Regions from separate parts of the Pantoea sp. X-Soil-ISGK-259 genome, predicted to be linked through region 3. Evidence: riboswitches for the same ligand, from Rfam matches in the RefSeq annotation. Region 3 holds a riboswitch; each other region holds the start of a gene.
The links. A riboswitch is a leader RNA that binds a small molecule or an ion and turns the genes downstream of it on or off. The one in region 3 is predicted to bind thiamine pyrophosphate.

Region 1 (3,274 bases), 430 kb from region 3:
TCGTGTTGCAGATCGCCGCTGTCATACTCTGCCATAAATGCTGTCATCAGCGATTGCGGGAAGGGCCACGGCTGGGAGGTCACGTAACGGACATTTTTGACGCGGATATTGCTCTCTTCCATCACTTCACGGGCCACGGCCTGCTCCAGTGTCTCACCAACTTCGACAAACCCCGCCAGCACGGTATAGACCTTATTGCGATGGCGGGCATGGTTCGCCAGCAGGATTTCATCGCCGCGACGGATCGCCACAATAATGCAGGGTGCAATCTGCGGATAGTAACGCTCGCGGCAATGGCTGCAGAGACAGGCAAACTCATGTTTGCTGTGATGCATTTCATGGCCGCAATAACCGCACCAGCGATGAGAACGGTAGAATTCCGCCAGCTGAACACCGCGACCCACCAGCTGAAACAGCGCTGCATCCTGATCGATTAGCTGACGGACTGAGAACATATCGGCAGAACGCGGTTCACAAATCAGCCAGACTTTTTCGCCCTGCCACTCACCAATGGTCCGGGCCATACTGCCAGTTAAACCAAATTTTTCGGCGTTTCCGTGGGGTAAATCACCTTGTGGCAACCAAATTTTCTGTTCATGGCTGACAATCCACCATCCAGCGTCTACGCTTGAGATTTCGCATTGCATTTATTTCGTCATCCTTAGCGTCAAATCGCACGCTGAAGCCCTGATGTTAAGTGTGTAGATAAACAACTATAACTCACATGGAGTTAGATATGCTTAACCAGTTAGACGTCCTGGCTGAACGCGTAGGTGGCAGTAATGAACTGGTCGATTCGTGGCTTGAAGCCCGTCGTCAGCTACTGGTGACCTATTATCACCTGGTGGGTCTTAAACCTAATAAAGAGGCGCTGACGCGTCTGGATGAACAGGCGCTCGACAACTTCTGTCATGGCCTGGTCGATTATCTTTCTGCGGGTCACTTCAGTATCTATGAGCGTGTGATCAGTGAAATGAGTGGCGACAGCCCGATGATCGCTGCCGCGCAGATTTATCCCCCGCTGGAGGCCAATACGGAACGTCTGATGCAGCTCTATGACGGCCACCTTCAGCAGGCGATTGATGACGAAAACTGCATGACCTTCCAGCAGGCGTTGTCCGAAGTGGGCGAAGTGCTGGAAGCCCGGTTTACACTTGAAGATAAGCTGATTCAGCTGGCATGGGACAACAAGCTCGTCCCCCCGCCAGTGGCGAATGACAGCCAAATCGCCCGCCCGGCCTGATTATCGCCGTCGGGAAAGGGGTTGAGATTATCTTCCAGCCCTTTTATGCTAAACAGGTTCTGCGGAGCGCTTTCCAAAGAACCTTTTTTATTTGTGCATTGAAATTTAAGCTTTTTACGCCGGGGTCTGTTACAGGACGCCAGTGCAAAAAGTAGCTTCTTGTCGGAGTGCCCAGTTGGGCTGAGACCGTTAATTCGGGATCCGCGGAACCTGATCAGGTTAGAACCTGCGAAGGGAACAAGAGTAAATATTCTCTGTATGTCAGCACGCTTACGCTGTCTATACGGTTACTCCTTCCGAACTCCGGACAAGCATCGTTCCCTCTTAACAGGAAGATTGCTATGTCTGACCCAAAAATGACCCGTCGTGAACAGCGTGCCCAGGCGCAGGAATTTATCGATTCTCTGCAAAGCGGCAGTGCCTTTCCCCAGTCCCGTCGCATCTGGATTACCGGCAGCCGGAAGGATATTCGCGTACCCATGCGTGAAATTACCCTGAGCCCGACCCACACTGGCGGTAGCAAAGAACAGCCTCTCTATGAGCAAAATGAAGCGGTGCCGGTCTATGACACGGCAGGCGCTTATGGTGATCCCGCGGCAGAGATTGATGTGCATCGTGGCCTGGAAAAGCTGCGCGCGCGCTGGATTACTGAACGCGGCGACAGCGAACTTCTTGAACAGAACAGCTCAGGCTATACCCAACAGCGACTGGCTGACGAGGGGCTGGATCATCTGCGCTTCGATCACCTTCCGACACCGCGCCGTGCCCGTGCCGGGCGCCGCGTCACGCAGCTGCACTATGCCCGCCAGGGGATCATCACCCCGGAGATGGAGTTTATCGCTCTGCGCGAAAACATGGGGCGCGAGCGAATCCGCAGTGAGGTGCTGCTGCAACAGCATCCGGGTCACAGCTTTGGTGCGCATCTTCCCGCCCGCATCACCCCCGAGTTTGTGCGTCAGGAAGTTGCTGCCGGACGCGCTATCATCCCGGCGAATATCAATCACCCTGAATCAGAGCCCATGATCATAGGCCGCAACTTTCTGGTTAAGGTTAACGCCAACATCGGTAATTCGGCGGTGACCTCTTCCATTGAAGAAGAAGTGGAAAAGCTGGTCTGGTCAACTCGCTGGGGTGCCGATACGGTGATGGATCTCTCTACCGGTCGTTATATTCATGAAACGCGCGAATGGATTTTGCGCAACAGCCCGGTGCCTATTGGTACGGTGCCGATCTATCAGGCGCTGGAAAAAGTGAATGGCGTGGCGGAGGCGCTGAACTGGGAAATATTCCGTGACACGCTGCTTGAACAGGCGGAACAGGGCGTCGATTACTTCACTATCCACGCGGGCGTGCTACTGCGTTATGTCCCGATGACGGCGAAACGTCTGACCGGCATCGTCTCGCGGGGCGGATCGATCATGGCGAAGTGGTGCCTGTCCCATCATCAGGAGAGTTTCCTCTATCAGCACTTCCGTGAGATCTGTGAAATCTGTACGGCGTACGATGTCTCCCTGTCGCTGGGCGATGGCCTGCGTCCGGGTTCGATTCAGGATGCCAACGATGAAGCGCAGTTTGCCGAACTGCGTACCCTGGGTGAACTGACCCGTATTGCCTGGGAATATGATGTTCAGGTAATGATTGAAGGTCCGGGCCACGTGCCGATGCATATGATCCGCCGCAACATGACGGAACAGCTCGAGCTGTGCGATGAAGCCCCCTTCTACACCCTCGGTCCGCTGACCACCGATATCGCGCCCGGCTATGACCATTTCACCTCGGGTATCGGTGCCGCCATGATTGGCTGGTTTGGTTGTGCGATGCTGTGTTATGTCACACCTAAAGAGCATCTGGGTCTGCCCAACAAAGAGGATGTGAAACAAGGATTGATCACCTACAAAATCGCGGCGCATGCCGCCGATCTGGCCAAAGGCCACCCCGCTGCGCAGATCCGTGATAACGCCATGTCCAAAGCGCGCTTTGAATTCCGCTGGGAAGATCAATTCAATCTGGCGCTGGATCCCCACACGGCGC
Region 2 (3,274 bases), on a different replicon from region 3:
CATAAATCGCAGCAGCAAACGCACCGGCCATCCGCACCGGATCGCCTGCTTTTGCCACCGCTGTGTTGAGCAGCACACCGTCGAAACCCATCTCCATAGCCTGCGCCGCCTGACCGGGTGAGCCGATACCTGCGTCGATAATCAGCGGCACATCTTTAAACCACGCACGCATCGTGCGCAGCCCTTCGATATTGCGCAGCCCCTGACCGGAGCCAATTGGCGCGCCCCAGGGCATCAGCACTTCGCAACCCGCTTCCAGCAATTTTTCACCGACAATCAGATCTTCGGTGGTATAGGGAAAAACCTGGAAACCGTCAGCACAGAGGATGCGCGCGGCTTCAACCAGTGCAAAAGGATCGGGTTGCAGCGTGTCAGCATGGCCGATCACTTCCAGTTTGATCCATGGCGTGTCGAACAGTTCACGCGCCATTTGCGCCGTTGTCACGGCTTCTTTTACCGTGTGGCAACCGGCTGTATTCGGCAGAATGCGCTTGTTGAGCTGTTGCAGTAGCGTGCGGAAGGCACCCCCTTCGCTGCCCTCCCGTCGAAGGCTGACAGTAATGATTTCTGCACCTGAGGCGTCGATCGCCTGCTGCAGAATGTCGGGAGACGGATAGCCAGCAGTACCCAGAAGAAAGCGGGATTGCGGCGCAAATTGATAGAACATTATTAACCTCCCTGCATCGGTGACAGGATTTCCAGCTGATTACCCGCCTCAAGTTGCTGGCTGGCATACCGGCTTCGCGGCACAAACTCACCGTTCAGCGCGGCGGCGACGGAGCGCGGGTCGATCTGCTGCTCCTGCAGCAGTTCCGCCAGCGTGCCTGCATCGGTTTCAATCGTGCGTCCATTAAGTTGAACTCGCATGAGTCATCTCCTGAGTCAGTTGCAGCATGAGGTTTTCAGCCATGATCGGAGCCAGCAAAAAGCCATGGCGATACAGCCCATTGAGCGAAAAACGGCCATTCTCAAAACGAACCTCCGGCAGGTTCTGTTGATAGGCAGGGCGCAGGCCGGTGCCGCTCTCCACAATCCGCGCTTCAGCCAGCGCCGGATGCAGACTGTAAGCGGCGCTTAGCAACTCCATCATGGCTCTGGCGCTAATCGGACTGCTGTCGTGACTTTCGACCATGGTGGCACCCAGCATGAAGTGCCCTTCTGCTCGGGGCACCAGATAGCAGGGAAAGCGAGGATGCAGCAGCCGGACAGGACGGGAGAGCTGAACGTCATGCGTCTGGAGGATCAGCATTTCACCCCGTACGGCGCGCAGCGCGGGCTGCTGATCCGCGGCGTGAATGCCACGGCAGTCAATGATGGTGCCGGTGGGTTCACCACTGTGTAAGGGCACGCCAGCCTGTTGTAATTTGTCACGCAGTTGCTGCAACGCCAGGCGGGGATCGAGATGCGCCTCCGCCGCAAAATACAGACCACGGGCAAAGCGATTTTCCAGCGCCGGTTCGATATCACCCGGTACGACCCACTCATGTTTTTCCGTCATGCTGGCGAAGCGCGTCAGTTCGCGGCTATCACGCGGCGGCGCAACCACCAGCGTACCCTGCTGTTCCACGCCATCAACACGTTGCGACCACCAGCCTGCAGCGTGCTGGCCCCAATCGATCACCTGCTGAGGCGCGCTTTCCGCTTCGCACCAGGGCGCGAGCATGCCACCCGCCCAGTGTGAGGCGGCACGACAGTCAGGCTGCGTAATGATTTCGACGGTTTCGCCCCGCTCCATCAGCAGTGTGGCGACGCACAGCCCGGCCACGCCACTGCCAAGCACCGACCAGCGGCTCATGATGTCCACCGGCGAGGAAGAGAGAGATTCTGGATGAGATATTTCACTTTGGCCTCGTTATACGTTAACGAAGACCCGTGATACGGAGGGAAAAGGCAGAGGCGTCGTGCATGCGCCCCTGCGGCAAGTATCTGATGCGATACCCGTCTTCCTACGCCAGTATCAACTGGGTCAGGTTCTAAGGGTCGCTAAGCCGCGCGATGCGCTATTAGCCTCTCAGTCTCTCTGGCGAGACTCCCCTGACGGGTTTAGTTGTAAGTGAAGCGGGCAGCTTCGTCAAGCGCGCACAGGATGGCTGCTAAGAATTTTAGGGGACAGGCAAGGTTTTGCGCCAGAGTCAAATGCAATGCGTTAGCAGTAGGCAATGAGAGGGTGTTTAAACTGCAGTCGCCTTACAGCGCCTGCAGTGATTGTGTCAGCACGTCGGTGATTTCACGAATACGCGGTTCAGCACGACGATAATAGGTCCATTTGCCCACTTTGCTGGCTTCGACCAGCCCGGCACTGTGAAGTGCTTTCAGGCATAACGACGTGGCGGGCTGTGATAAGCCCGCCTTGTCCTGTATGAGGCTGGCACAGACGCCATACTGATCGAAGGGATAGAGCTGGGTATAGCCCGCAAACGCTTCTTCAGGATGCTTAAGCCACTTCAGCACTGCCACTCGGGTTGGATTGGACAGTAACTTCAGGGCATTTTCGGGGGACATGCCGCCTCACAGAGTATCAGGATTGAAAAACAGGATAGTCAGTATAACCCTTCTCCGTGCCGCCATACAGAGAAGCGTGGTCGACCTCATTCAGCGGATGACCTGATTTAATGCGTGCAGGCAAATCAGGATTAGCGATAAATGAACGACCAAAACCAAACAGATCGCCCCAGCCTTTTTCCAGTACATGCTGCGCTTTTTCAGCCGTGTAACGACCGGAATAGATGATCGGAGAGCGGAATGTTTCCCGCAGCGCAACGCGGAAACTTTCAGGCATGTCCGGGCTATTATCCCAGTCCGCTTCGGCAATGGAGAGATAACCGACTTCAAGTTCATTCAACAGTTTAGCGGCACGGATGTAGGTGGCATGGGGATCGCTTTCAACCAGACCGAGATAAACGCGCTCTTCGTCAGTACTCGAAAACAGAGGGGCAAACCGAACGCCCACGCGATGGCTGCCAAAGACCGAGCTGACGGCCTCAACGACTTCACGCAGGAAGCGCAGACGATTCTCCGCTGAGCCACCATATTCATCCGTACGCAGATTAGTATGCTCTGAAATAAACTGGTTAATCAGATAGCCGTTAGCGGAATGCAGTTCCACGCCGTCGAAACCGGCTGCTTTGGCGTTCTCCGCTGCCTGTCGGTAAAGCGCAACGATCTCTTTAACTTCCTCTGTGGTCAGTGCCCGTGGCTCGCTGGGTGCGGTCAGTATCCCCGCGCCTGGCCCGGTTTCAATAAATACCCGGACGTTATCGGCTGCGATGGCTGA
Region 3 (3,274 bases):
CCGGAATACTCTCCAGCGCCTGCAGCATCAGGCGGGTCGCCAGCGGCAGGTTAAAGAAGACGTGCGCCAGCAAAATGCCCGGCAGGCCATAGGGAGAGAAGTGATAACCGATGCCTGCCAGCTGGCACAGCTTCGCCAGCCAGCCGTTGCTACCATAGACGGTCAGCAGGCCAAACACCGCGACCAGCACTGGCAGCACCAGCGTCATGGCGCACAGGCGCAGCAGCAGCAGACGACCCGGAAAACGGCGTCGATAGAGCGCCCGCGCCAGCGGAACCGCAGGCAGCAGCGACAGCAGGGCGGAGAGCAGCGCCTGACCAAAAGTGAACGCGATAACGTGATGCAGGTAGTCATCCTGCAGCACGCTACGTAAGTCCGTGTCCGGTGCGGCGCTCCAGAGTGCACCGAACGCCATAAATGCCACGATGGTCAGCAATATCGTGGCGAGCGAACCGGGAATCAGCCAGCGCGGCATCAGCGGCTGACGGCGCGTTGCCACTGGCTAATCCAGCCTGAACGCTGGCTGGCCACCTCTTCCGGTGAGAACTGCAGAGCGGTGGAAGGCACGTTGAGCGCCGCGAAACCTGCTGGCAGCGGCGTATCAATCACCGGATACATCCAGTTGCCGGTGGGGATGGTGCGCTGGAAGTCAGGTGAGACCATAAACTTCATAAACTGCTGTGCCAGCGCCGGCTGTTTGCTGCTGGCTAGCTGCGCGGCAACTTCGACCTGCAGATAATGACCCTCTGCAAAGGGTGCAGCGGCGTAATTCTCTTTCTTCTCTTCGATGATGTGGTAAGCCGGAGAGGTGGTGTAGCTCAGCACCAGATCGCCTTCGCCCTTGAGGAACAGGCCATAGGCTTCACTCCAGCCTTTGGTGACCGTCACGGTTTTCTGCGCCAGCTTTTGCCACGCCTGCGGAGCCTGATCGCCATAGACTTTCTGCATCCAGAGCAGCAGACCTAAGCCGGGCGTGCTGGTGCGGGGATCTTCGTAGATCACCCGCCACTTCTCCGGGCTGTCGACCAGCTCTTTCAGGCTTTTTGGCGGATTTTTCAGCCGCGTTTTGTCATAAACAAACGCGAAGTAGCCATAATCGAACGGCACGAAGGTGGTGTTGTGCCAGCCATCGGGCAGTTTTAATGTCGATGTGTCGACCTGACTTTCGGCAAACAGACCTGTTTTCTGCGCGGCCTGCACCAGATTGTTATCCAGCCCCAGCACCACATCGGCTTTACTGTTTTTGCCTTCCATCCGCACGCGGTTCAGCAGCGACACGCCATCTTCCAGCGTGACGAATTTCAGCTCGCAGTCGCACTGTGCTTCAAAGGCTTTTTTAACCGCCGGGCCAGGGCCCCAGTCGGCGGAGAAGGAGTCGTAGGTGTAGACCGTGAGAACCGGCTTAGCCGCCAGAACGGGGGCGGAGAGTAACAGCAGCACCGGCAGAACTTTGTTTAACACTTTGCGCTCCTTCAGGAGAATAGGGGATGAGTCGCAAAGGATCTGAGCACAGAGGCCTCTCAAATCCCTACGTCGGTATTAACCGAATCAGGTTCGACGGGTCTCTCTCAGCGGCTTGCTTGTGGCAGGCCGCACCCCGTTGAGAACGTCACATTCTAGTCATTTCAGCGCCGGGGCGAAAGCGTCACAGCGCGGGTGGGGCGAACCAGGCCGATTTAAAATCAAACCAGCCCAGCGTATTCATCCGGACGCCGCGCATACTGCGCTGCCCTTCAAGCAACAGCCAGTGATGAAACAGCGGATGCAGGCCGGCTTCGTCGACCAGCTGTTTGCTCCATTCGGCCAGCGGCAGCGCTTTCTCGCGCCAGCGGGCCGCATCGCCGTGCCAGTCGATAGCAAGGCAGTGATGCAGCAGCGGGATCTCATAAAGCTGTGCGAACAGCGAATAATTCAGCGGCAGGGTAAAGTTCACGCTTCCCAACCAGATATCACTCTCCGTTTCGCCCTGATACCAGCTTTCGTAGCTGATCTCACGGGTCTCCAGCGTGACGCCATGCTCTGCCAGCAGCGGACGCAGCGCATTCGCGATGCCTTCATGCTCCACGTGCTGGCTGTACCAGGTCAGCGTCAGATGGGTTAAGTCGGGCGGTTTTTCTACTGGCGTCAGGTCACGGCGATGATGCCAGCGTGGCAGCAGATCATACGCCGGAAACCAGTAGCGCTGATAGCCGACACCAGCGTGATTGAGCAGGGCGATGGGGTTAAACAGGTAGCTGACCCAGCGCCGGACCGCTTCGTTGCGACCCTGCTCTGAACGCTGGTCGAACAAAAGATAGTAGCAGCCCTCTTCAAGGCGGCTCTCCTCCTGAACTTCATCGGTGCTGCCGCCCTGCAGACGGACACCCGCATAGACCAGCTCATCGCTGATGTCGGGCAGTACCCAGATAGAGACATCATCAATCAGCGCGCGAAAACCGAAGTAGTCATCAAACGCTTCGATCTTCAGCTGGCTCTCCTGATTGCGGATCACCCGGTAAGGACCGGTGCCAACTGGCTGGCGAGCAAAGTCTTGCAGCGTCGGCCATTCGCGCGGCAGGATCATCGCACTGACGCTGCCCAGCAGCCAGGGCAAGCCCTCGTCGGGCTGGCTTAAACGGATATCCAGCGTCCAGGGGGCAGGTGAGTCGATTTGCGCAATATGGGAAAAGAGCGGATGGGGGCGCTGACGCTCCAGCGTGGCGAGCACATCCTCCATCTCCAGTTCTCTGCCGTGATGGAAGCGAATCGCCGGACGCAGGAAGAAGCGCCAGTGAAGTGGAGACGTCTGCTGCCAGTGGTGCGCAATATCGGGTTCGATTTCCCCGTTTTCCTCATTTATCCGCGTCAGACCGTTGAAAATCTGTCGGGCAATGTGGGTTTCCGAGCGCCGCAGCGGCGAGCCGGGCAAAAGGTTGAGCAGCGGACGATAGTAGAGCACCCGCAGGATATGCTTGCCCTGCCGGAAACTGCGCCCCAGGTGCGCGCTGATCATCTGCCGCACCTGGTTTTTATCGCCTACCAGCTGGACCAGCTGATCGATGCGATCCTGTTCCAGCAAATCCTCGGCACGCTGCTGCTGCAGGGCCAGGCCCGTGTAGCAGAAGATAAGCTGCGATCGCTTGCCGCGTCCGGCTTCAGCCTGCCAGGTCAGCCAGCCTGCGGCCTGCATCCGGTTGAGCAGATTGCGCATATGGCGGCGCGAGCAGTGCAGCAGATCAGCCAGTTCGCTGAGCGTAATCTCCTGCGTCTGGCCCTGACAACTCTGCCACAGGCG

Region 1: linked by a shared signal. The riboswitch ahead of thiC (phosphomethylpyrimidine synthase ThiC) and the one ahead of thiB (thiamine ABC transporter substrate binding subunit) in region 3 are both predicted to bind thiamine pyrophosphate.
Region 2: linked by a shared signal. The riboswitch ahead of AC6I77_RS21020 (FAD-dependent oxidoreductase) and the one ahead of thiB (thiamine ABC transporter substrate binding subunit) in region 3 are both predicted to bind thiamine pyrophosphate.

Annotation. Positions count from the first base shown of each region.
Region 1 covers NZ_AP035986.1:242,581-245,854, reverse strand. The annotation lists gene nudC (NAD(+) diphosphatase) at 1-647, opposite strand, end outside; gene AC6I77_RS01100 (Rsd/AlgQ family anti-sigma factor) at 737-1,243, shown strand; TPP riboswitch at 1,397-1,497, shown strand; gene thiC (phosphomethylpyrimidine synthase ThiC) at 1,585-3,274, shown strand, end outside.
Region 2 covers NZ_AP035987.1:389,402-392,675, forward strand. The annotation lists gene AC6I77_RS21010 (thiazole synthase) at 1-667, opposite strand, end outside; gene thiS (sulfur carrier protein ThiS) at 670-867, opposite strand; gene AC6I77_RS21020 (FAD-dependent oxidoreductase) at 851-1,795, opposite strand; TPP riboswitch at 1,927-2,046, opposite strand; gene AC6I77_RS21025 (ArsR/SmtB family transcription factor) at 2,188-2,502, opposite strand; gene AC6I77_RS21030 (alkene reductase) at 2,519-3,274, opposite strand, start outside.
Region 3 covers NZ_AP035986.1:674,461-677,734, forward strand. The annotation lists gene thiP (thiamine/thiamine pyrophosphate ABC transporter permease ThiP) at 1-499, opposite strand, end outside; gene thiB (thiamine ABC transporter substrate binding subunit) at 475-1,461, opposite strand; TPP riboswitch at 1,508-1,610, opposite strand; gene sgrR (HTH-type transcriptional regulator SgrR) at 1,646-3,274, opposite strand, start outside.